One region of the Bradyrhizobium sp. INPA03-11B genome, then DNA from elsewhere that is predicted to be linked to it. Evidence: riboswitches for the same ligand, from Rfam matches in the RefSeq annotation. Region 1 holds a riboswitch; each other region holds the start of a gene.
What was found. Region 1 has a riboswitch for cobalamin ahead of QMZ05_RS15695 (DUF1636 domain-containing protein). Riboswitches for the same ligand answer to the same signal wherever they lie in the genome.
Positions count from the first base shown of each region.

Region 2: linked by a shared signal. The riboswitch ahead of QMZ05_RS09560 (TonB-dependent receptor) and the one ahead of QMZ05_RS15695 (DUF1636 domain-containing protein) in region 1 are both predicted to bind cobalamin.
Region 3: linked by a shared signal. The riboswitch ahead of metE (5-methyltetrahydropteroyltriglutamate--homocysteine S-methyltransferase) and the one ahead of QMZ05_RS15695 (DUF1636 domain-containing protein) in region 1 are both predicted to bind cobalamin.

Region 1 covers NZ_JASGSR010000031.1:45,059-52,858, reverse strand. The annotation lists gene cobU (bifunctional adenosylcobinamide kinase/adenosylcobinamide-phosphate guanylyltransferase) at 1-487, opposite strand, end outside; gene cbiB (adenosylcobinamide-phosphate synthase CbiB) at 657-1,580, shown strand; gene cobD (threonine-phosphate decarboxylase CobD) at 1,592-2,557, shown strand; gene QMZ05_RS15705 (cobyric acid synthase) at 2,612-4,060, opposite strand; gene cobO (cob(I)yrinic acid a,c-diamide adenosyltransferase) at 4,072-4,725, opposite strand; cobalamin riboswitch at 4,762-4,977, shown strand; gene QMZ05_RS15695 (DUF1636 domain-containing protein) at 5,071-5,445, shown strand; gene cobW (cobalamin biosynthesis protein CobW) at 5,442-6,476, shown strand; gene cobN (cobaltochelatase subunit CobN) at 6,476-7,800, shown strand, end outside.
Region 2 covers NZ_JASGSR010000017.1:40,352-48,151, forward strand. The annotation lists gene QMZ05_RS09540 (FecR domain-containing protein) at 1-531, opposite strand, end outside; gene QMZ05_RS09545 (sigma-70 family RNA polymerase sigma factor) at 594-1,136, opposite strand; gene QMZ05_RS09550 (STN domain-containing protein) at 1,133-1,918, opposite strand; gene QMZ05_RS09555 (PepSY domain-containing protein) at 1,974-3,467, opposite strand; gene QMZ05_RS09560 (TonB-dependent receptor) at 3,470-5,749, opposite strand; cobalamin riboswitch at 5,855-6,051, opposite strand; gene QMZ05_RS09565 (GTP-binding protein) at 6,270-7,199, opposite strand; gene QMZ05_RS09570 (amidohydrolase family protein) at 7,201-7,800, opposite strand, start outside.
Region 3 covers NZ_JASGSR010000068.1:3,865-11,664, reverse strand. The annotation lists gene QMZ05_RS25545 (FAD-dependent monooxygenase) at 1-502, shown strand, start outside; gene QMZ05_RS25540 (ferredoxin family protein) at 553-849, shown strand; gene QMZ05_RS25535 (carboxymuconolactone decarboxylase family protein) at 1,994-2,542, opposite strand; gene QMZ05_RS25530 (peroxiredoxin) at 2,549-3,103, opposite strand; gene QMZ05_RS25525 (hypothetical protein) at 3,326-3,526, opposite strand; gene metE (5-methyltetrahydropteroyltriglutamate--homocysteine S-methyltransferase) at 3,545-5,896, opposite strand; cobalamin riboswitch at 6,008-6,208, opposite strand; cobalamin riboswitch at 6,342-6,564, shown strand; gene QMZ05_RS25515 (ribonucleoside-diphosphate reductase subunit alpha) at 6,679-7,800, shown strand, end outside.

The DNA of each region.
Region 1 (7,800 bases):
GCAAGCCTGCCACGACGAATTCCACTTCCTCAGCCACACCTGCGATGGTCTGGTTCATGAGGCCGGCGGCGTCGCGAAAAGTTCGCGCCAGTGCGTTGTCGGGCACGATGCCGAGGCCGACCTCGTTGGTGACCAGGATGACCGGGCTGTGCTGGCGCGGCAACGCCTGCGCAAGGCGCGTCACCTCCTGCGACCAGTCGCGCTCCGCATGCAGCAGGTTGGACAGCCACAGCGTCAGGCAATCCACCAGCCTGGCGCCGGCACGATCGGTCTCGGACAGCACGTCAACCAGATCGAGCGGCACCTCGCGTTCGATCCAGTCGCCGCCGCGCCGTGCGCGATGCCCGGCGATCCGTTCGTCCATTTCAGCATCGAGTGCTTCGGCGGTCGCAACATAGACCGGCTGACCTGGAAAGCTGCGCGCGCGAAGTTCGGCGCGCCGGCTCTTTCCGGACCGGGCTCCGCCGGTGATCAGAATGACGGTCATATGGTCTCCTGTTGCGAACCGGGACCCGCTTCGCTCGAAAACGCTCTAACCACCAATCGCGGTAAAATACAAAGCCGAAATCCGCCCGCGGAGGGCTTGCGCTCGCTCGATGTCTTGCGCATCAGGGGGATCGCGGCGAGGAGAGGGTCAAGTGGGATTTGCGGGAGCGATGGCGGTGGCGATGGCTGTGGATGCCTTGATCGGCTGGCCGGCGTGGCTGTTTGCCCGCATCGGTCATCCCGTGACCTGGCTCGGCCGCTTGATCCATTTCCTCGATACCAGCTGGAACCGGGCCTCCGATCCTCCGGCGCTGCGTCGCACCGCCGGTGTTGCGGCGGCCGTGCTGGTGATCGCGCTGGCGACGGCGCTGGGCTGGGTCGTTCAGTCCGCGCTCGCATCCGGATGGCTGCATGTCGTTGTTGTCGGTATGCTGGCATGGCCGCTGGTGGCGCTGCGCTCACTGCATGACCATGTCGCCGCGGTGGCCCATCCGCTTGTCTCTGGCGACATCGCGGCCGCGCGTTCAGCAGTCGCGCAGATTGTCGGGCGCGATCCGGCCACGCTCGATGACGCCGGCATCGCGCGCGCGACCATCGAGAGCCTTGCCGAGAATGCATCCGACGGCATCGTGGCGCCGGTGTTCTGGGGCGCGCTGTTCGGGTTGCCGGGAATCCTCGGCTACAAGGCGATCAACACGCTGGACTCCATGATCGGCCATCGCACCGAGCGGCACGAAGCCTTTGGCTGGGCCGCGGCGCGGATCGACGATGTTGCCAATCTCATTCCGGCGCGGCTGACCGCTGTCTTGTTCGTGCTGCTCGCGCCAAACCGCTCGCAGGCGTGGTCATGCATGCTGCGCGATGCGCATCGGCATCGCTCGCCCAATGCCGGGTGGCCGGAAGCGGCGATGGCCGGCGCGCTCGGCGTCCGGCTCAGCGGGCCGCGCATCTATCACGGCAGCGTCGCGCACGAGCCTTGGCTGAACGAGGGTGCGCGCGATCCGGCTGCTGCTGACGTCCTCACCGGGCTGAAACTCTATCGTTACGCCATGATGCTGCTGGCCGCGGCCTTCGTGGCCCTGGCGCTGGCGTGAAGGAGCGGCGCATGCGTGAGCATGGCGGGAATCTCGACGTCGCCCAGCAACGCTACGGCGGCGCAGCGGAAGACTGGATTGATCTGTCGACCGGGATCAATCGCGTGCCTTATCCAGACGTCAGTGTGGAGGCGCGGCAATGGAGCGTGTTGCCGTCGCGATCCGAAATCGAATCCCTGCACGACGCGGCGCGGCGGGCCTACGCTACCAGTGCGCCGATCGTGGCGATGGGCGGTGCGCAGGCCGCCATTCAGTTGCTGCCTAGTCTGGCGTCGCGCGGGCGAGCGCGCATCCTGGCGCCCACATATAATGAGTATGCCGGCGTGTTGTCGGCGGCGGGCTGGGAGGTTGCCGAGGTGTCCGAGGTTGCGGCGCTTGCGGGAGCCGATGTTGCCGTCGTCGTCAATCCGAACAACCCCGACGGAAGACGCCATGATCGGGACGAACTGCTTGCGCTGTTGCCACGTGTTGGCCGGCTCGTGATCGACGAGAGTTTTGCGGACGCCGTACCCGGCATCTCGCTTGCAGCAGAAGCAGGACGCGCGGGGCTCGTGATCCTGCGCTCATTCGGCAAGTTTTACGGGCTTGCCGGCTTGCGGCTCGGCTTCGCTGTTGGCGGCGCAGCTGATATCGCCGCGCTCTCCGCAATGACCGGGCCATGGCCGGTTTCGGGGGCCGCGATCGCGATCGGGCGGCGGGCCTTGCTCGACCACGACTGGGCGAGGGCAACGACCGCACGGCTGGCGGACGACTGCGTCAAGCTCGACGCGGCGGCGCAATCGCGGGGTTGGACGCTGGTCGGCGGCACGCCGCTGTTCCGGCTTTACGAGACCGGCGATGCGCTCGCCGCGCAGGAGACGCTTGCCCGCGGACGGATCTGGTCGCGCGTCTTCCAGCACAAGCCGGGATGGCTGCGCCTCGGTCTGCCCGGCAATGAGGCTGAATGGTCCCGGCTTTCCGCCGTGTTGTCGCGCTGATTTCTTGACGCGTTTTCTTCACGCGAACTGGTGTCGACTTCGCTCGAAACGCCCTTAGCGCGCCAGCGCGAGCAGGCCGTCGACATCGAGATGGGTCTCGATGTGCTCGGCAAGCGCGTCGAGCGCGCTCTCGACCCTGGCGCCGTAAGGCTGATCCGCCGCAGGGATATCGAGCTGCGCAAGGAAGGCCTTACGAAATTCGTCCGACGTGAACAGGCCGTGCAGATAGCTGCCGTGAACGCGTCCGTCAGGCGACATGGCACCTTCCGGCGAGCCGTCAAGTATTGAAAACGGCCGGACGCGATCCGGGCCGTCGGTGCGTCCGATGTGGATTTCGTAGGCGCTGATCGGCTGACCGGTCGCAGCATGCACGGCGCTGACGCGGGTCAGCGTCTTCTGCTCGGTCATGGTGGTGGTGACATCGAGCAGCCCGAGCCCGCGCGTTTCGCCCGCGGGACCCTCGATCCCATCGGGATCGGCGACCGCTTGTCCGAGCATCTGGTATCCGCCGCACAGGCCGAGCACGTGCCCGCCGCGGCGATGATGCGCCAGGAGATCGATGTCCCAGCCCTGCGCGCGCAGGAAGGCGAGGTCGCCGCGGGTCGATTTCGAGCCGGGCAGGATGACGAGCCTGGCATCACCGGGGATGGCTTCGCCCGGACGGACCATCACCAGATCGACGCCGGGTTCGAGCTTCAGCGGATCGAGGTCGTCGAAATTCGCAATCCGCGACAGGGCCAGAAACGCGATCTTGCACTGGCCGGGCTTGCGCGCGTCGCCGAGCCCGAGCGCGTCTTCGGCCGGTAATTCGCCGGCGCGAGCGAACCAGGGCAGCACGCCAAAGCCGCGCCACGCGGTGCGGTCCTCGATCAGGCGGTAGCCGTCGTCGAACAGCGAGGGATCGCCGCGGAATTTGTTGATGACGAAGCCCTGGATCATCGCGGCATCGTCGGGATCGATCACGGTCTTGATGCCGACGAGCTGCGCGATCACGCCGCCGCGGTCGATGTCGCCGACCAGCACCACGGGCACGTCGGCCCGGCGCGCAAAGCCCATATTGGCGATGTCGGCCTTGCGCAGGTTGACCTCGGCGGGACTGCCGGCGCCTTCGACCAGCACGAGGTCTGCGCGCGCCTTCAGGCGCTCAAAACTCTCCAGCACTGCGCCCATCAGCTGTGGCTTCATGCCGGCATATTCCCGCGCGCGGGCGGTCGCGATCCGCTTGCCGTGCACGATGATCTGGGCGCCGACATCGGTTTCGGGCTTGAGCAGCACCGGGTTCATGTCGGTGTGCGGCTCGACGCCGGCGGCGAGCGCCTGCAACGCCTGCGCGCGTCCGATCTCGCCGCCATCGATGGTCACGGCCGCATTGTTCGACATGTTCTGAGGTTTGAACGGCAGCACGCGCAGGCCGCGCCGCGTGGCGGCGCGCGCAAGCCCCGCGACGATGAGCGATTTGCCCACGTCCGAGCCGGCTCCCTGGATCATCAATGCGCGCGCCATGGCGATGTCTGTCAGAATTCGACGCCCGGCTGGGCCTTGATGCCGGAGCGGAACGGATGCTTCACCAATGTCATCTCGGTGACGAGATCGGCAATCTCGATCAGCTCCTTCTTGGCGTTGCGACCGGTGAGCACGACATGCGTCATCGGCGGCTTCGACGTCGTCAGGAATTCCACGACGTCAGCGACCGCGAGATAGTCGTAGCGCAGCGCGATGTTGATCTCGTCGAGCACGACCATGCGCAGGCTCGGATCTGCGATCAGCTGCTTGGCCTTTTCCCACCCGGCTTGCGCTGCTGCGATATCGCGGGCGCGATCCTGGGTCTCCCAGGTAAAACCTTCGCCCATCGCGTGGAATTGACAGAGCTCGCCGAAATGCCCGGTGAGCAGCCGGCGCTCGCCGGTATCCCAGGCCCCCTTGATGAATTGCACCACGGCACAGGGAAAGCCGTGCGCGACGCAGCGGACGATCATGCCGAAGGCGGAGGACGATTTTCCTTTGCCGGCGCCGGTATGAACGATGATCAGACCCTTTTCGCCGCTCTTGGTCGCCATGATGCGATCCCGGGCGGCCTTCTTTTTCGCCATCTTGTCGGCATGGCGCGCGTCCAGCGATGGGTCGGTGCCGACAGCGCCGTCCTCAGCGTCGTTTCCATCAGAAATCATCACGTTCCTTCGGCTTGACAAGTGCGAGGCTTGGACGAATGGTGGGCCTGCGTTGGTTCCTGTCCTACGACAGGCGAACAGGGAATGCGATAGGGCTGAGACCGCAAGGTCGGCCCAAAACGCAGCCGCCCCCGCGACCGTGACCGGAGAGATGCCCAGGCCACTGATTCCGTAAGGAGTCGGGAAGGTGGGCATCAAAGGAGAAATCCTACTCCGCAAGCCGGGAGACCTGCCAGCGCAGCATGTTGTGAGACCGGCGGACGGGGTGTTCCGCGACGGGGAACGAGCCGATCCACAATCGGTTCGTGTGCCTCATCGCTTCCCGCTGTCAATCCAGGAAGGCCGATGAGCGTTACCCTTCATGTCTGTATCACCTGCCGCGCCGGCCAAACGTTGGCGGAAGGTGACGTCGCGCCCGGTGCGCGCCTGCATGCCGCGCTTCTCGAGGCCGGCGTGCCCGATGGCGTCGATCTGGTTCCCGTCGAATGCCTGTCGGCTTGCAGCCAGGGCTGCTCGGTCGCGCTCAGCGCGCCCGGCCGGTGGTCCTATGTCTATGGGCGCCTGTCCGAAGCCAATGCCGGGGATGTGATCGCAGGCGCCTCCGCCTATGCGGCGGCACCTGACGGCATCGTGCCGTGGCGCAGCCGTCCTGAAATCTTCCGCAAGCAATCGCTTGCCCGCATTCCACCTCTTCCCGTCGTGCCGGAGGCCGCAGAATGACTACACTCGCCAAGGTTCCGGTTACCGTCGTGACCGGCTTTCTCGGGTCCGGCAAGACGACGCTGATCCAGCATCTGATCCGGAACGCCAACGGCAAGAAGCTCGCGGTGCTGGTGAATGAATTCGGCAGCGAAGGCGTCGACGGCGACATCCTGAAATCCTGCGCCGATGCCAATTGTCCGACCGAGAACATCGTCGAGCTCGCCAATGGCTGCATCTGCTGCACTGTCGCCGACGATTTCATCCCGGCGATGGAGCAGTTGCTCGCGCGCCCGGTGAAGCCCGATCACATCGTGATCGAGACCTCGGGGCTCGCACTGCCGAAGCCGTTGCTCAAGGCGTTCGACTGGCCGGAGATTCGTTCGCGGATCACGGTCGACGGCGTGATCGCGCTGGCCGATGCGGAAGCCGTTGCAGCCGGCCGCTTTGCGCCGGATCCGGCCGCGGTGGATGCGCAGCGCGCGGCCGACGACAATCTCGATCACGAGACGCCGCTGTCCGAAGTGTTCGAGGACCAGATCGCCTGCGCCGATATCGTGCTGCTGACCAAGGCCGATCTCGCCGGCGCGGAGGGGATCAAGGCGGCCAAGGAGGTGATCGCGGCCGAGATGCCGCGTGAGGTGCCGATGTTGCCCATCGTCGACGGCACCATCGACGCGCGCGTGATCCTGGGGCTCGGAGCTGCGGCGGAAAATGACCTCGCGTCGCGGCCGTCGCATCATGACGGCGAAGAGGAGCACGAGCACGACGATTTCAATTCGGTGGTGATCGATCTTCCGGAGATTGTCGACATCGATGCGCTGGTCGCCTCGATCAAGGGCCTGGCGCGGGAGCAGAACGTGCTGCGCGCCAAGGGCTACATCGCGGTCGAAGGCAAGCCGATGCGCTTGCTGGTGCAATCGGTCGGCGAGCGGGTGCGGCATCAGTTCGACATGCCCTGGGGCGCGCGGACGAGACAGTCGAAGCTCGTCGTGATCGGCGAACACGGCGATATCGATGAAGCCGCCATCAGGGCACGGCTTGGTGTCTGATGCACGTCGTTTTCCGCGAGAGCCGCGGCCTTGAGGAGACCGCGACACCAAGGGACCTCGGCCAGGATCCGGCCGATCTCGTGGTGCTGTCGTTTTCCGACAGTGATCTCGCGGCGTTCGCGGCCGGCTGGCGGCGCGGCCGCGCCGCATTGCCGTCGCTGCGGCTCGCCAATCTCGCGGAACTGCGCCATCCGCTGTCGGTCGACACCTATATCGAGCGGACGCTGTCGCACGCGCGCGGCATTTTGGTACGGCTGATCGGCGGCGAACCTTATTGGGCCTACGGGCTGTCAGCGGTGCATCGGGTGGCGAAGGAGCGCGACATCGCTCTGGTGGTGCTGCCGGCGGATGGCCGCGACGATTTGCGGCTGGATGAATTCTCGACCTTGCCGGTCTCGACGCTGCGCCGTCTGAAGGTGTTGTGCGACAAGGGCGGCCCCGTTGCCGCGCAGGCCGTGATCGCGCAATTGGCACTGGCGTCCGGGCTCTATGCCGGGCCTGTGGTCGGTGAGATCGATCTTCCCGAGATCGGCGCCTACGATTCCCGTCGCGGCGCCATCGCTGCGCTGCCGGCGCCGGATGGCCGGCCGCGGGCGCTGGTGACGTTCTATCGTTCCTATCTCGCGGCCGGCGACGCCGCTCCGGTCGATGCATTGATCGATGCGTTGCGCGCGAAGGGGTTTGATGCCCACGGTGTCTTCGTCACCTCGTTGAGGGCGGCAGGCGTTGCCGACTGGTTGCGCGTTCAGTTCGAGCAGTGCCCGCCTGCCGCCATCGTCAACGCGACTGCGTTCTCCGCGGCCGGTGACGACGGCACGACGCCGTTCGATGCCGTGTCGTGCCCGGTTTTCCAGGTCGCGCTGTCCACGGCGCGGCGCGAGGATTGGGCCCTGTCGTTGCGCGGCCTGTCGCCCGGCGATCTCGCGATGCATGTGGTGTTGCCGGAAGTCGATGGTCGCCTGTTCACTGGTGTCGTAAGCTTCAAGTCGCCCGGCGAGCGCGATCCGGATCTGCAATTCGCGCATCTTGCGCATCGGCCGGACGCCGAACGCGTCGCGGCGATTGCCGCGCGGGTCGCCGCCTGGCACCGGCTTGCCGGCAAGCCGGCGCACGAGAAGCAGCTTGCGCTCGTGCTGTCGAACTATCCGGGCCGCCCACACCAGATCGCGCATGCCGTCGGCCTCGATGCACTTGCCTCGGTCGGGGTTTTGCTGACCGATCTCGCGGCTGCGGGTTTTGATCTTGAACCGACGGCGTCGCTGGGCGACGTGCTCCTGCGCCGGAAGCTGACATGGGACGTGGCCGAATATCGCGCGGTGCTCTC
Region 2 (7,800 bases), on a different contig from region 1:
GCTCGCGGAGACCGCCGCGATCACCGCTTCCCCGGTCAGGATCTCGATACGATCCTGGCTGGCTTCGCCCGACTGAACGTTGACGCTGGTTCCGGTGTTCAGCGTCACCTTGACGTCGCCATCGATCGTGAGCTTGCGCTGCTCGCCGGCAGCGGTGCGGTAGTCCGCCATGACGTCACGCAGCGACGGCCACAGCTGCAGGGGTGGCGACACCACGAGATAGGCGGCAGCCGAGGTCGCAAGCGCGCCGCCGAGCATCGCCCGCCGCGTCATTCGCGGCTGCGGCCTGACCGCGGCCAGGATGGAATCGCCGCGCCGCCTCAACAGGTTGGCGCCGGCCGGGCCGAGTTGATCCCACAGCAGGCTGGCTTGCGCCAGCGCCTCCGAATGCGCGCTGCTCTGGCTGCCCCAGCGCTTGGTGTCCTCGATGTCCCGCCGGGTGGCCTGCCCCGAACCGAGCCGCTGGACGCGCGCAAGCGCCTCGCTCTCGATCGCGGTCAGCTCCTCCGGCGGTTCGTCGCTACGGGTCATCGATCGGGCGTTTCTCTCGGCACCATTTCCATCCAACTGCGCAACACTCTGACTCTCTCCTATCAAGACGTTTCTCGCGGTGCCGGACCGAAACGCCTTGTGACTTTTTTACCAAACCGCCTGGCGCAATGCTCGAGCGCGGCTTTCAGCTCAAGCTCCACCAACCGCTGGGAAACCCCGAGACGCTCGGCGATTTCCCGCAGCGGGGTGCCTTCCAGGCGGGATGCCAGCAGGATCGTCCGGCGGCGCGGCGTGAGCTCCTCGAGCACCTGCTCCAGATGCGCAATCTGCTCGCGCGATTCGACCTCCCGTTCCGGCCCGGGCGCCGCGTCGACGATCTCGAGCATCGGCTGCACCTCGAACCGCTTGATCCGGCGCGTCTCCTGGCGCTCCCGGCTGATCGCAAGATTGAGCGCGCTGCGCAACAGGTAGCCGATCGGGCTGTCCACCACGCCCGGGCCGTTCTTGTCGCGCAGATGCAGCCACGTCTCGTGCAGGGTCTCGCGCGCCTTTTCGTCGCCGAGGCGCCTTGCGAGGCGGCGGCGAAGCTCGTCGTAGCGCTCAACGAGCACCTGCCGAAGCGTCGTCCAGGTGGTCTCCGTCATCGCGCAACCAGTCCCTGGCGCCGCGGATCCCGGGCAGCACAGTCGCCGGTCTCGGAAGGCGGCCGCGGCGTAACCGCCATCATGACGGGCTGCGGCATGTCCGGTGGCGGCGGCCGGCCGATCACCACAGCGCGCAACATGGCGGCGATCGCCTGGTCACGCGCGCCGTCGTCGGTCGAACCAAGCAGTTGGGGCTGCAGCACTTCGCCGGCATGCCCGATCCAGAACCTGAATTTGATCCGATAGCCCCCCGGTGCGGTCAGCGCGGAGCGGCAGAACGCCTCCTCGACGCTGCTCTGGACGGCCGCCAGATACGGCATGAAGCTGCGCATCGACGCCGTCTGCGGCGGAGCAGCCGCAGGCACAATCGTGAAGGTGTTCGCTGCGGCATAGACCGCGACCAGGCCGGTTCCTTCGAGCAGAACCTGCAACGCCATGTCCGGCGTCATCGATCCCTTGACGGCCTGCGCGCGGCGTCCTCCGGCCAATGTGGCGTCGTACACCACCTGCAGGCCGGTGGCCGCGCTGTAGGCATCGAGCGCCGAGACCAGGGGTTGCCCCCCAATATCGAAATCGACCGTTGCCGGCGTGCGAACTGATTCAGGGCTCCCGGCCATCGTTACCGTCTGGATATTCCCGGCAACGAGAGTGCCTATGACCAGGGCGAGAAAGCGCTGCCACATCCGATCATGCTTCGCGCGCAGCCCAATCTTCCGACCCATTGAACAAAGTGCATGAGGCGCCGCCTTGATCCTCAAGCCCGGCGGAACAGCACGATCCATCGGTGATCGATACAGCCGTTCGTCAAGTCAGCGGCAGGCGCAACATAGAAAGAGATTATGACAATCTGCTAACACGCGCGGCGAGCGTGGATCGCACCTTCCGCCGCCGCAGCCGGCGCCAGCCGATCACGATACCGCTGATCGAGACGACCGTGCCGACCACCGACAGCAGCCACACCACGACGTCGCGCGCCGGCCAGATGCGCAGCAGCAGCGGGAAGTCGAGGCTGTGCAGGGCGTTGAACAACCAGCGATAGGACCGGCGGCTGTCGTCGCTGCGGTCGAGGATTTCGGCGGTAACCGGAGAAATATGCAGCCAGGTGTCGGCGGGATCGTCGAAGCCGATCCGCAGCACCGGAAGCTCGCGCAGCTGGTGCAGCGTGTACCAGTAGGCGTCCGGCTCATCGAGCTGTCGCACCGATGTCATCGCAGCTCCCGGCATCGCGCCCCGCGTGGCCGCGACGATCTCGTCCTGCGAGAGCGTCACGGGCGCGCCGGTCGCGGGATCGGCGAGGCTGCGACGGCTTCTGCGGTCGTCGAGCACCATCAGGGAGTGTCCGCCGATCCAGACGAAGCGCGCCTCCACGGCTGATACCGACGGCGGCGACTGCAAGCCAGCCGCGATATCGGGCGTGTCGTGGCCGCTATAACCGGTCGCGATTTCGCGCGTGATCCCGCGGCCGGAGAACGCGCCGCCGGGATTGAGCGACAGCCAGCCGCTGAACATCCAGGTGAAGACGAAGATGCTGCCGATCAGACCGGCGATGTGGTGCCAGGCCATCCAGCCGCGATAGGGCGAGACGGCGCCAGTCGCATAACGGCGCGTCAGCCGCAGGCGGAGAATGCCGATCCAGAAGCCGGTGACGGCGACGACGAGGCAGACGCCCGAGATCCACAGCACCACGTCCCGCCACAACGGGCCGTCCTTGCGCAGCACGGTCGGATAGATCCAGTGCGGGATCGATCCGAGCCAATTCCAGATGCGCTCGCGCCGCGTGGTGTCGAGCGCAATCTCGCCGGTGCGCGAGGAGACGTAGAGCTCGGTGCCGTCAGCATCGCCAAGGCCGATCAGATAAAGCGGCCGCAGCGGATCGAACCGCGCGGTGACCGACCACTGGTCTCGCGTCACAGTGTCGAGCAATTGCGGCCGCACCGCGTGCGGATGATGAGCGGCGATCGTCAGCGCCTGATCCGGCGTGATGCCGTTGATCACGCCACCATCGATTGCTGAAATGGTGACGGCGGCTCCCTTCCAGCCGGTCACGCGATAGACCGGAACGTCGTCCATCATCGAGAGCCGGAGATCGCGCGGATAATGCTCTGCGCCCGCAATCGCCATCGCGCGGTCAGGCGCGACCTGCACCTTGTTCCAGAGGATGACGGGGAGCGCAGCGAGGCGCTCGCCGTCGGTGAGGCGCGGAAACGCCACGTACATCATGACGAGGCCGGAGATGAACCACATCGCGAACAAGAGACACGTCGCAATGCCGATCCAGCGATGGACGACATAGAGCCATCGCCGCCCTCGCCGGATCAGAGCCCTGCGCATGATCAGAACTTCACGTTGACGGACAGTTCGGCGGTGCGCGGCATGCCCAGCAGCCACTGCCCCGTGCCGTTCGAGGTCACAGCGTAAACCTTGTCGAACAGATTGTAGACGCGGAACGCGACCGTGGTGCGGTCATCCGGCTTCCACTTGATGCCGCCATTGACCACATTGTAGCCCGGCCGCAACTGGGTGTTGGCCAGATCCGAATACATCGCGCCGACGATCTGCACGCCGCCATAGGCCGACCAGTTCGACGCGAAATCCCAGGTCAGCCAGACGTTCGCAACCTGCTGCGGTACGTTGACCGGGACATTGCCGTTGTAGCTGACGATCTTGCCGCCGACCACCTGGCTGTTGTTGTCATAGCGGGCGCGCAGCAGCGCAAGATTGGCGTCGACGCGCCAGCCATCGTTCAGCGCAAGTCCGACCGATCCTTCGACCCCGCGCGATGACTGCTGGCCGATCTGCAATGCCAGGCCAGCGGTGGGATTGCCGGGATCGGGAATCGTCAGGCCGGTCTTGACGATCTCGTAAGCAGCCAGCGTCCACTCGCCGCGGCCACCCCAGAACGACTGCTTGACCCCGACCTCGGTCTGCTTGCCGGTCGCGAGCTGGAAGGTCTTCTGCGAGGTCGACAGCGAGATCAAATTGCTGACCGGATCGACGCCGACCGCGTACTGACCATAGAACGCGAGGTTCTTGATCGGCTCATAGACCAACCCGGTACGCCAGCTGGTGCCCGACAGCGTCGTTTCAAAACTGTTCGCCGGCGTCTTGTAATCGGTGCGATCGACTTCGGGACGATCGTACCTGACGCCGGTGACGAGCGACAACTGATCGGTCAGCGACAGGCGATCTTCGGCGAACAGCGCATATTGATTGACGATCGCGTTGAAGCCCGGCGTGGTCACTGTCGTCGTCGCGAAGAACGATCCGGGATCGAACACGTAAGGATTGACCGACGACGCGCCGCCGTAAGGCGAGTTGTTGGTATGGGTGAAATCGATCCGGTTGACGTCGAACCCGGCCACGAACTGGTTTGCAAGTCCGAACACATGACCGCTGAAGGTCGCATCCATCCGGTTGCCGACCTGTTTCTGGTCATGGAAGATCTCGATATAACTCGACCGATCGATCAGCTGGGTCTTTGGATTCCAGGTGTAGTTCTCGATGTCGCGCCAGTGCCGCTCGCTGGTCAGATAATACAGCGTGTTATTGACCTTGACGCCGTCGGCGACATCCCATTCGGACTTGAACTGGGTCCAGCTGTCCTGATAGCGGATCGCGCTGTCGGATGCGTTGTAGTTCTTGAAGCGCAGCGCGTCCTGGATCGCGCCGTTGATCAGCGGCGTGCCGAAGTAGCGCGACGGGCTGCGATCGCCGTAGTCCTCGGACAGCGTGAAGGCGAGATTGTCCGAAGCCTGCACGCGCACGGCGGCGGAGACCACCGCATTCGAGGTCTTGTCGCGATCGACCCAGCCGTCCGACATGTTGCCGGTGGCGTTGATGCGGTAGGACACATTGGGATTGATCGGACCGGTGCTGTCCACCGAAAGCCGCCGCGTCATGTTGCTGTCGAGCGAGACCTCGGCCTCGTTGTAGGGCGTGGCTAACGGCTTCTTCGGAACGACGTTGATGACGCCGCCAATCGCGCCTTCGCCGTACAGCACCGAGGCCGGGCCGCGCAGCACCTCGATGCGTTGCGTCGACCAGGTGTCGTAGGGGAACGTCAGGGTGCCGGAGCCGATGTAGAAGCGCGTGCCGTCATAGAGCGTCATCACCGAGTTGCTGCCGGCAAAGCCGCGGGTGCTGAACGACAGGCCGCCATTGCCCGGCGCCGGCGTTGCGATGAACCCAGCCGCGTTCTGGGTGACGGCATCGAGCACATTGTGCTGGCCGCGTTCGGCGATGGTCTGCGCCGTGATGATCTCGACGCTGGCCGGCGTCTGCAGCGGCGTCAGGTTGAGGCGGCTGCCGGTGCCGCCCGGCGTGGTGGCATTGAGTGTTGGCGAAGCCGCTCCCGATGCACCCGACGCTGCGGCACGCGGCGCGCCGGGCGCGGCGGCGGCCGTTGCCGGCCTGGCGCGTTGCCGCGCCGTCGCGACGTTGCTGCTTCGCGCCGCGGGTTTGGGCTTCGCGGATGCCGAGGGTGCGACCTCGATCGGATCGAGCGTGGTGGGTGGAGCTGTTTGCGCGCCGGCTTCGGCCGGCAGCAGCAATGATGACAGGGAGCAGACGAGGCCGAGGCGCCAGTTGCGCGCAACGGAAGAAGACGAGGACATGAAACGACTCGCGGTAACGTGGCACGTCACCGCGAACGCGGACTGGCGCATTGCCCAAAAGGCAGTGCTCCGATCCCACCAGGACGCCCCCGCCCGATGTGCTCGCGTGTGACCACGACTGACGGCAGGTCTCCTGGCTCACGGGTCATCGCCTGTCGACGCCTTCCCGAGCTGAATAGCCCAGTGGCAAATTGACGAAAGGCTCGCCGTTTACAGTTGCGGGGACAGCTGCGGCGTTGAGAGTACTCTCGCACCGCATTCCCTTTTGATCCCCGAAGGGAACCGTCGCGAAAAACGATAGGTGGTGGACGCAGAGCTGTCAATTCGATGCGATTGTCGCACGCATGCTTTGTGCGATTGTGCTGCGATCGGGACACAGCGTCCGACTCGAATGCTTGTCCCGTCATCCTGAGGTGCGAGCGTAGCGAGCCTCGAAGGATCGACGGCCACTAGCCAGGCCGTGCATCCTTCGAGGCTCGCCGAAGAGGCTCGCACCTCAGGATGACGGAGAACCTTGGCATTACTCTGCTTCGACACATCCCTCCATGATCTCGTCGATCTCGGCGCGCGACAACACGCCCATCTCGGCGATGAACACTAGCCGCGTGCGCGGCACGCCGGGTACCAGCACGCCGCCCGCAGCCAAGGTCGCGCGGCCGCCGGCGAGTTGAAATACCGTCAGCCGCCCGGGCTGCTCCACCGTCTCGAACAATCCCTTCGCCCGCGCCAGCTTCGGCGCCAGTTTGCCGATCGCCTGCTGCAGGCGCGGCAGCCGCACCGGATGCTCCGAGGTCCAGCTCAGCGTCTCGAAGCGATCGGTCGCTGGCCGTCGCGGCGCGGTCTCACGCGGCGCCGGCACATGATCGAGATCAGCAGGAAACAGCAGTTCGGCCGGCACCTCGCCATGGAGGGCATCGACGATCACCGCCGCCGGACGCATCGCTCGCACGGCATCGCGGATCGCGGCGCACGCGGCTGCATCGGCGAGATCCACCTTGCTCAGCGCCACCACATCGGCCGCCCGCAGCTGCGAGCGCAGCAACGCATCATCCAGCGCGGCCACCGGCTGCGTTGCGTCGACGACGCACAGCACCGTCTCCAGCGGCGCCTCCTTCCAGATCACCGGATCCATCAGGTTGCGGACGATATCGGCGGGATCGGCGATCCCGCTGGTCTCGATCACGATGAATTCGGGACACGGATCACGCCGCAACAGTGTCGCGAGCGTGCGCAGCAGGTCACCCTCCAGCGTGCAGCAGATGCAGCCATTGCTCAGACTGACCACGCCGTCACCGGCGCCGGCGATCAGCTCGGCATCGATATTGATCGCGCCGAAATCATTGACCACGGCGGCGATGCGTTTGCCTTGCGCATGCGCCAGCAGATGGTTGACGACCGTGGTCTTGCCCGCCCCGAGAAAGCCCGCGACCAGCAGGATCGGGACCGGCACCTCAGCCCCCAGCGACGGGCCGGCGCACCGGCCGGCCGGGACGTGCCGCAACGTCGAGGACACCATCATTGATCAGCGGCTGGCCGCTGACCACGAGGTGGCGTACGCCTTCCGCCGGACGATTCATCGTCGAGAAGGTCGCGCGGTCGCTCAGCGTCTCGAAGTCGAACACCACGACGTCGGCATCGGCGCCCGCCTGCAGCCTGCCCTTGGCGCGCATCGCCGGCGTGCTCGCCGACAGGATCTCCGCCGGGATCAGCGCGCATTTGCGGATGCCCTCGAGCAGCGACACCTTCTTGCGCTCGCGCACCCATTCGCGGATGAAGCGGGTGAAGCAGCCTGCCGAGCGCGGATGCGAGGTGGCATCGTCAGGCAACGGCCAGGCGTCGCCGGTGTAGGGGCGGCCATCCGATAGCGTCCATGGCATCGCGTCGGACGCGATCGCACCGCCCGGATACAGCACCGCCATGTCGAGCAGGTCGCGATGATGCGCGTTGTTCTCGATGTCGAGCACATGCCACAGCACCAGCGTCGAGGGCTCCGCGGCCTGCGCCGCCAGCAGCTCCTCGCGGCTGCCGAAGCGATGACCGTCGGTCACCCG
Region 3 (7,800 bases), on a different contig from region 1:
GCTGATCGCAGGCTCCGAGGTCAAGGAATATTCCGCACATCTCATTCCCGAGGGCGGCTACAAGGCGATCCCGCAGCTCTATGGAGAGGGCTGGGTGGTGGCAGGCGACGCGGCGCAGCTCAACAACGCCGTCCATCGCGAAGGTTCCAATCTTGCGATGACCTCAGGCCGCATCGCCGCCGAGGCAATCTTCCAGGTGAAATCGCGCGGCGATCGCATGACCGCAAAAAATCTGTCGCTCTACAAGAAGATGCTCGACGATTCCTTCGTCATCAAGGATCTGAAGAAATACAAGGATTTGCCGACGCTGATGCACACCAATTCGCAAAACTTCTTCCTCACCTACCCGCAACTCCTCTCAAGGGCGATGCAGAACTTTGTGCGTGTCGATGGTACGCCGAAGGCCGAGAAGGAGAAGATGACACTGAAATCTTTTGTCAAGGCGCGGTCGTGGACAGGTCTGTTCGGCGATGCATTCCGCTTCGCTCGCGCCTGGCGCTGACCAAAGTCGGGCCGAACAAACAAAGTCGAGCCGAACAAAGGAGGCTAACCATGAATGCCGAGCCCTCAGTGCGCGTCGAGGACAAACTGTACTACAACCGCTACCTTGTCGACGTCGGCCGGCCCCACGTCAAGGTCCGCGCGCACACGACGCCTTCGCCGCAGCTCCTTGCACTTTTGAAAGCCTGCCCCGCGCGCTGCTATGAGCTCAACGACAAGGGGCAGGTCGAGGTCACCGTCGACGGCTGCATCGAGTGTGGCACCTGCCGCGTCATCGGCGAGCCGACCGGCGACATCGAATGGAGTTATCCGCGCGGTGGATATGGCGTGTTATTCAAGTTTGGATGAGGGGATGAAAGATCGCGGTGTGACGCCATTGAGCGAGACGATCCCGCCACGGCTTCAATTCGCCTCTCACTGGCTTGAGCCACTACCGGGCATAGGTTCTCCAGGCCGAAATCCGGCGAGCTCAGGCACAGCGAAGGCGTGGCAGCGCCACTTCTCAACTCGAGCTCGCGCGCCCATCTGTTCGAAATTACCGGCCACAAATGCGCTGGGACAGACCGAGGCGTTCCGGAGATCATATGAAATTGGCTTATATCAAGCAGCATCAAACGAGCAGGCTTCCTTGGTCAGTGTCCGGAAGGCAATAAAGCCGTCGCGACCAGAGCGGAGGAAAATCCTTATCACCTGCCATACCCATCTGTGCTCATCGCGCGGCTTCCATAGCCCTTCCGTCAGATAGCGATCGGAAGACGTTCCTCAACTACGACATCAGAGGATTGGCAGTGCGAAGCATATGAGAACGTTGTGCGGCTCAACCTGCTGCGGCCGCAGTCCCGCTTTCAATCGCCGAGATCCGGATCCGCGAACGCGATCGGAAGCCGAGCCTCATACGCCATCGGAAACCTGCGCTGTGGAGCGCTTGGTAAAATCTCTAAGCCAGAACCTGACGTAGCGTCAGATTTGCATTCCGCGTTCGTGCTGTTAGGTTGAGAGCGGCTGTGGGCCAATCTTAGGTGACGCTCGAATGAAAAAATGGTTGTTTGTGACTGCGAGCGCCGTCGCGCTTGCAGCGGCGGTTCCGACTTTCGTTGCTGAGGCCGCCGGACCGGTCGACAGCAATGCGCAGGTCGTGAATGAGTCGGATGTTTGCAGCGCCAGCCCGGAGATGGCTTGGGTCTGCCGAACCTTTTATTGCTTATGCGACCCGGAGTGCAAACTATAATGAACTAACAAAATCAATTTTGGCAGAAATTGAGGATAGTGTCCTAGTACACTGGCCGCTTGAGGGCATAGCGGCCCCGTCCTCTTCCCGTGGGGGGCACTGTCAGATGATGCAAGGCGCGCCATCTTCAGTGTTCTCTCCATCGCCAATTCCGCTCGAGCGATTCAGGCCTCGTTCACGAAGGGGTGAGGGTTGCCTCTGGGCAAGCATCGAGTTCCGAATGCTGCCCTCACCCACCTGGAAAGAGCGGGCAGTGAGGTTAGATCACCCCGTCGTCGGAGCAGCGCCGTGCCCCGCCGCTTCGATCGCAACTGCCGCCGACTGCACGATGGCTGCAAAACGCGCCGCAGTCTGGATCGTCTCAGTACTGACGCCTGCCGCACGCAGGGTCTTCTCGTGGGCGTCAATACAGGCGCCGCAGCCATTTATGGCCGAGACTGCCAACGACCACAGCTCGAAATCGGACTTGTCCACGCCGGGATTGCTGATCACATTCATCCGCAGCCGTGCCGGCATCATCTTGTACTCCGGGTTGGTGGCGAGGTGAACGAAGCGGTAGTAGACGTTGTTCATCGCCATCACGGAAGCTGCCGATCTCGCTGCCGCGATCGCGACTGGGGTCATCACGGCGGCGGCAGCCGATTCCATCGCGGCGATCACGGCCGGATTGCGGGTGGCTATCGCGCTCGCCAACAGTAGCCCATACTGGCGCTGCGGCGACAGCGTCTCATCGGCGACCATCGACATCAGATTGAGCCTGACGTCCTTTGCGAAGTCGGGGATTTGTTCCTTCAGCTGCTCGATCGACGACATGCTGCCTCAAGCAACGTTCAGCGTTTCGCCGCCGATCTCGCGATTGCACGGGCAGAGTTCGTCGGTCTGCAGCGCGTCCAGAACGCGCAGCGTGTCCTTGGGGCTGCGGCCGACATTGAGATTGGTCGCATAGACATGCTGGATGGTATTGTCAGGATCAGTGATAAAGGTATAGCGGTAAGCGACGCCCTCGGGCGAACGCACGCCAAGGCCATCGACCAGCGCCCCTGTGGTATCGGCAAATTGCCAGATCGGCAGATTGTGCAGGTCCTGGTGTGCGCGTCGCCAGGCGAGCTTGCAGAACTCGTTGTCGGTCGAACCACCCAGTACGACCGCATCGCGGTCGGCAAAATCCTTGGATAGCCGGGCAAACTCGGCGATCTCGGTCGGGCAGACGAACGTGAAATCCTTCGGGTAGAAGAAGATGATCTTCCATTTCCCGGAAAAGCTGCTTTCAGTCAACGTTTCAAACGCGCTCTGCCCTTCTTCCTGCTGCGCGTGGAAGCCAGGCTTTACGCCTGTGATTTCGAACGACGGCAACTTACTTCCAATTCCGAGCATATTGTCCTCCCATGATCACTTCGTGCCGAAAACCGTGCTTCCGCCATGAGCGAAGCAAGCGACGTGCCACGTGATCTCGCGAGGCAGTTGGTCGAAGCAAACGGGACGCTTGCTGTGGGCATCTGATGCCGTGGAAGGCAAGACAAGCAGGCGCTCTCAGCCGCTGCGCAGCATCAGCTGTGCGGCAGATCGGTCGCCACGCGACCCTAAAGGTCTTGGGAGTTAGACGCGCTCCGCGGGCGCACCGAGGTGAAGCGCCAGAACCTGTTCCGGCGTTTCCATCACCTCGATGGTTTGAGCGTTGCTGCCGACGAATTCCAGGATCGTCTTGTCGCCCTCGCGCGACATGCCGCCGACGAGCGAGATGTTGACATAGTAGGGCTCCGCTTTGCCATAGCGGGTGCATTTGATCCAGAACTGCATCAGCAGCCTCCGTGACAATCAGCCTGCGGCCCGTAGCTCGCGCGCGGCCGCAACCATGTTGACAAGCGCCGGCCTGACCTCGTCCCATTTGCGGGTTTTCAGGCCGCAATCCGGATTGACCCAGAGCTGGCCGTCGGACAGGCGCCGCCGCGCCAGCTTGAGCAGCTCGGTCATCTCGGTCACCTCAGGCACCCGCGGCGAGTGGATGTCGTAGACGCCGGGTCCGATCTCGTTCGGATAGCGGTAGTTCCGGAATGCGTCCAGCAACTCCATCTTCGATCGCGATGTCTCGATCGAGATCACGTCGGCATCCATCGTGCCGATCGCGTCGATGATGTCGTTGAACTCGGAGTAGCACATATGGGTGTGAATCTGGGTCTCGTCCCGGACGCCGGACGAGCAGATACGGAAGCATTCCACCGCCCAGTCGAGATAGGTTGTCCACTCCGAGCGCCGCAGCGGCAGGCCTTCGCGCAAGGCGGCCTCGTCGATCTGGATCACGCCGGCGCCGGCGCCTTCGAGGTCTATAACCTCGTCGCGGATCGCGAGCGCGATCTGGCGGCAGGCTTGGCTACGCGGAACGTCGTCGCGGACGAACGACCAGTTGAGGATGGTGACTGGGCCGGTCAGCATCGCCTTCATCGGCTTCGCAGTCAGCGACTGCGCATAGTGCCACCATTCGACCGTCATCGGCTTCGGGCGTGACACGTCGCCGAACAGGATCGGCGGCCTGACATAGCGCGAGCCGTAGGACTGCACCCAGGCGTTCTCGGTGAAGACGAATCCTAAGAGCTGCTCACCGAAGTACTGCACCATGTCGTTGCGCTCGAACTCGCCATGGACAAGCACGTCGAGACCGATGCTTTCCTGCCAGCGCACGGTGCGTGCTGTCTGGTTCTGAAGGAAGGTCTTGTAGGCGGTATCACTGAGGTCTCCCTTGGCATGCGCGGCGCGTGCTTTCCTGATTTCGTGGGTCTGCGGGAAAGAGCCGATCGTCGTCGTGGGGAAAGCTGGCAGGTTGAAGCGCGCATGCTGCACCTCGGCTCGCTCCTCGAACCGACTGGCGCGCCGGCGCATCGCCTCGTCGATCCCCGCGATGCGGCTTGCCACCGTCGCGTCGTGAATGCGCGGCGAGGTCTTGCGCGCGGCTACGGCGGCGTCGGATGCCTTCAAAGCCTTTGTGATCGACCTGCGCCCGCTCGCAAGTGCCGTGCCGAGCGTGGCCAACTCCTCGACCTTCTGCACGGAGAAGGCCAGCCAGCTCTTCACTTCGGCATCGAGCTTGCCTTCCAGGGCAAGATCGATCGGCACATGCAGCAGCGAGCAGGAGGGCGCGATCTGCACGCGCTCCTTGCCGAGCTTTGCAACAGCGGGTTCAAGCCGGTCAAGGAGTCTGCTTAGATCGGCGCGCCAGATGTTGCGGCCGTCGAGCACGCCGAGCGAGACGACGCGGTCGGCGGGCAGGCGGGCGAGGTCATCGAGCTGCTCGGGCGCGCGCACCAGGTCCAGATGCAGACCAGCCACGGGAAGCGCGAATGCCGTGTCTTGATTCTCGCCAAGGCCGCCAAAATAGCTCGCCAGCATGATCTTGATCTGCGGTACCGCCCTGGCGATTCCGACATAAGCACGGCGCAGCGCGTCACGCGCCGCCTCGTCGAGATCCAGCACCAGGCAGGGCTCGTCGATCTGCACCCATTCCGCGCCGCTGCTGGCAAGCCCCCGCAGCACCTCGACATAGACCGGCAGCAGCCGGTCCAGCAGCGACAGCGGCTCGAAGCCGGCATCCTTGCTCTTGGCGAGCTTGAGAAAGGTGACCGGACCGACCAGCGCGGGTCGGGTCTGGTAGCCCAGTGCCTTGGCTTCCTCATATTCCTCGATCGGCTTGCGCGAGACGAGGCGGAATTGCTGATCTTTCGCGAGTTCCGGAACCATGTAGTGATAGTTGGTGTCGAACCACTTGGTCATTTCTTGCGCCGGCACGCTTTGGCCATGATGGGCATGGCCGCGGGGCGCATCGTGCGGGTTGCCTTGGACATCACCCTGGCTGCCGCGCGCCATCGCAAAATAGGTCGCAAGTGGCATCGGGCCGCTGGCCCAGCCATAGATCGCGGGGATCGCGCCAACCATCACCGAGGTGTCGAGCACCTGGTCGTAGAACGAGAAATCGTTCGACGGGATCACGGAGACGCCGAGCTTCTTCTGCCGCGCCCAGTTGGCGGCACGCAATCCGATCCCGGCTTCGATCAATGCCTTCTCGTCCGATGCGCCGGACCAGAAGCTTTCGAGCGCAAGCTTGAGCTCGCGGCGTGGACCGATCCGCGGCGTACCAAGAGTTGCGACCGCAAGTGAGGAGATAGATTTAGAGGACATTGGCTTAACCCCAAAAGTTGGGGGCAAAGGCCGTAGTGACACGTCTGGACTCGCAAAGACGCATGGAGGCGCAAGCGGGTCGCAACCGCACCACCGGGACACCCCGCCCGAGGACGTTTATGTTGTCGAGGCAGGTCTCCTGGCTCGCGGGTCCTAGCTGTCGTCCGGCCTTCCCGAAACTTGCGCTTCAGTGGCTGAAATGGACGATGGCTCGCCGCTTACAGTTGCGGGGGCAGCGCCGGCATCGCACCGGCTTCCCTCTTAGCTTCGAGAGAAAGTGCCTCTCGAAGAACCACGACGAGGTCACTTACAGACAACATCGCGGGCGCGTCAACTCACGTGAGTTGAGGGGCTTCGTCCACAGACGCTCACGAGCGTTGGGATGACGCTTCCAAAAAATTTGGAGAGATCGTCTTGCGGCGGTTGACATCCTGTCTCAAATCGCACCAGATATAGACGTCACGGTCCGCCATATCACAAGATTTGGTGGCTAAGAGGGAAGCCGGTGAACTACGGATCGATCCGTAAAAATCCGGCGCTGCCCCCGCAACTGTAAGCAGTGAGTTGCTCTCGCCCTGTTAAGTCACTGATGCCACGAGGCATTGGGAAGACGAGGGAGCAACGGCGACCTGCGAGCCAGGAGACCTGCCGCGACACCAAACACGTCCACGGGCGGGGTGTCCCGGCGGTCGCTTGCACGGCCATGCCGGTGGCACTTGCCGCCGGAATGACGCAGCGTCCCCTCGACATCCAGCCCCAACAAGCATCACGGGGTCTGCACGATGTCTCTCTCTCTCGATCGCGAAACAAAGCCAGCGCCACTCATCCTGTTGCGTCCAGAATCGCTCGCCGCGCCGGAAGCTGCCCCTCCGATACAGGTGATACGCCGTAACGGCACGGTGTCGAAATTCGACGCCAGCAAGATTTCGGTGGCGATGACCAAGGCGTTCCTCGCAGTTGAGGGACATACCGCGGCCACCTCGCGCCGGGTGCATGAGATCGTCGAGCAACTCACCGCGGAGGTCGTCACCGCGCTGTCGCGGCGGATGAGCGAGGGCCGCACCTTCCACATCGAAGACGTGCAGGATCAGGTCGAACTGGCGCTGATGCGCAGCGAGCACCACAAGGTGGCGCGCGCCTATGTGTTGTACCGCGAGGAGCGCACGAGGCAGCGCGCCGAGCAGGAGGCGGCGAAAACGGCAAAGCCGGCGGCAGGACCAGCGATCCAGGTCACGCTGCGTGGCGGCACCAAGGTGCCGCTCGACCACGCCCGGTTGGCGCTGATCATCAACGAGGCCTGTACCGGCCTTGACGGCGTCGACGCCGTGCCCGTCATCGCCGAGACCCAACGCAACATCTATGACGGCATCGGCCAGGATGAGCTGGCGCTCGCCTCGGTGATGGCGGCCCGCACCCTGGTGGAGCAGGAGCCGAACTACACCTATGTCAGCGCGCGCCTGTTGCTCGACAAGCTGCGCACGGAGGTGCTGTCCTATGTGCATGGCGTGCCGACCAGTGCGTCGCAGGCGGATATGGCCGTGCACTATGCCGAGTATTTCCCGGCCTATATCAAGACCGGGTTCACGTCCGAACTGCTGGACGCCGAGCTCGGCCGCTTCGACCTCGTGCGGCTCGCCGCAGCACTGAAGCCCGAGCGTGATCTGTCGTTCCAGTTCCTCGGTCTACAGACGCTGTACGACCGCTATTTCCTGCATGTCCGCGGTAACCGCATCGAGCTGCCGCAGGCCTTCTTCATGCGCGTCGCCATGGGGTTGGCGCTGCGCGAGATCGACCGTGAGGCCCGCGCGATCGAGTTTTACGATTTGCTGTCGTCGTTCGACTTCATGGCTTCGACGCCGACGCTGTTCAATTCCGGCACGCTGCGGTCGCAGCTCTCGTCGTGT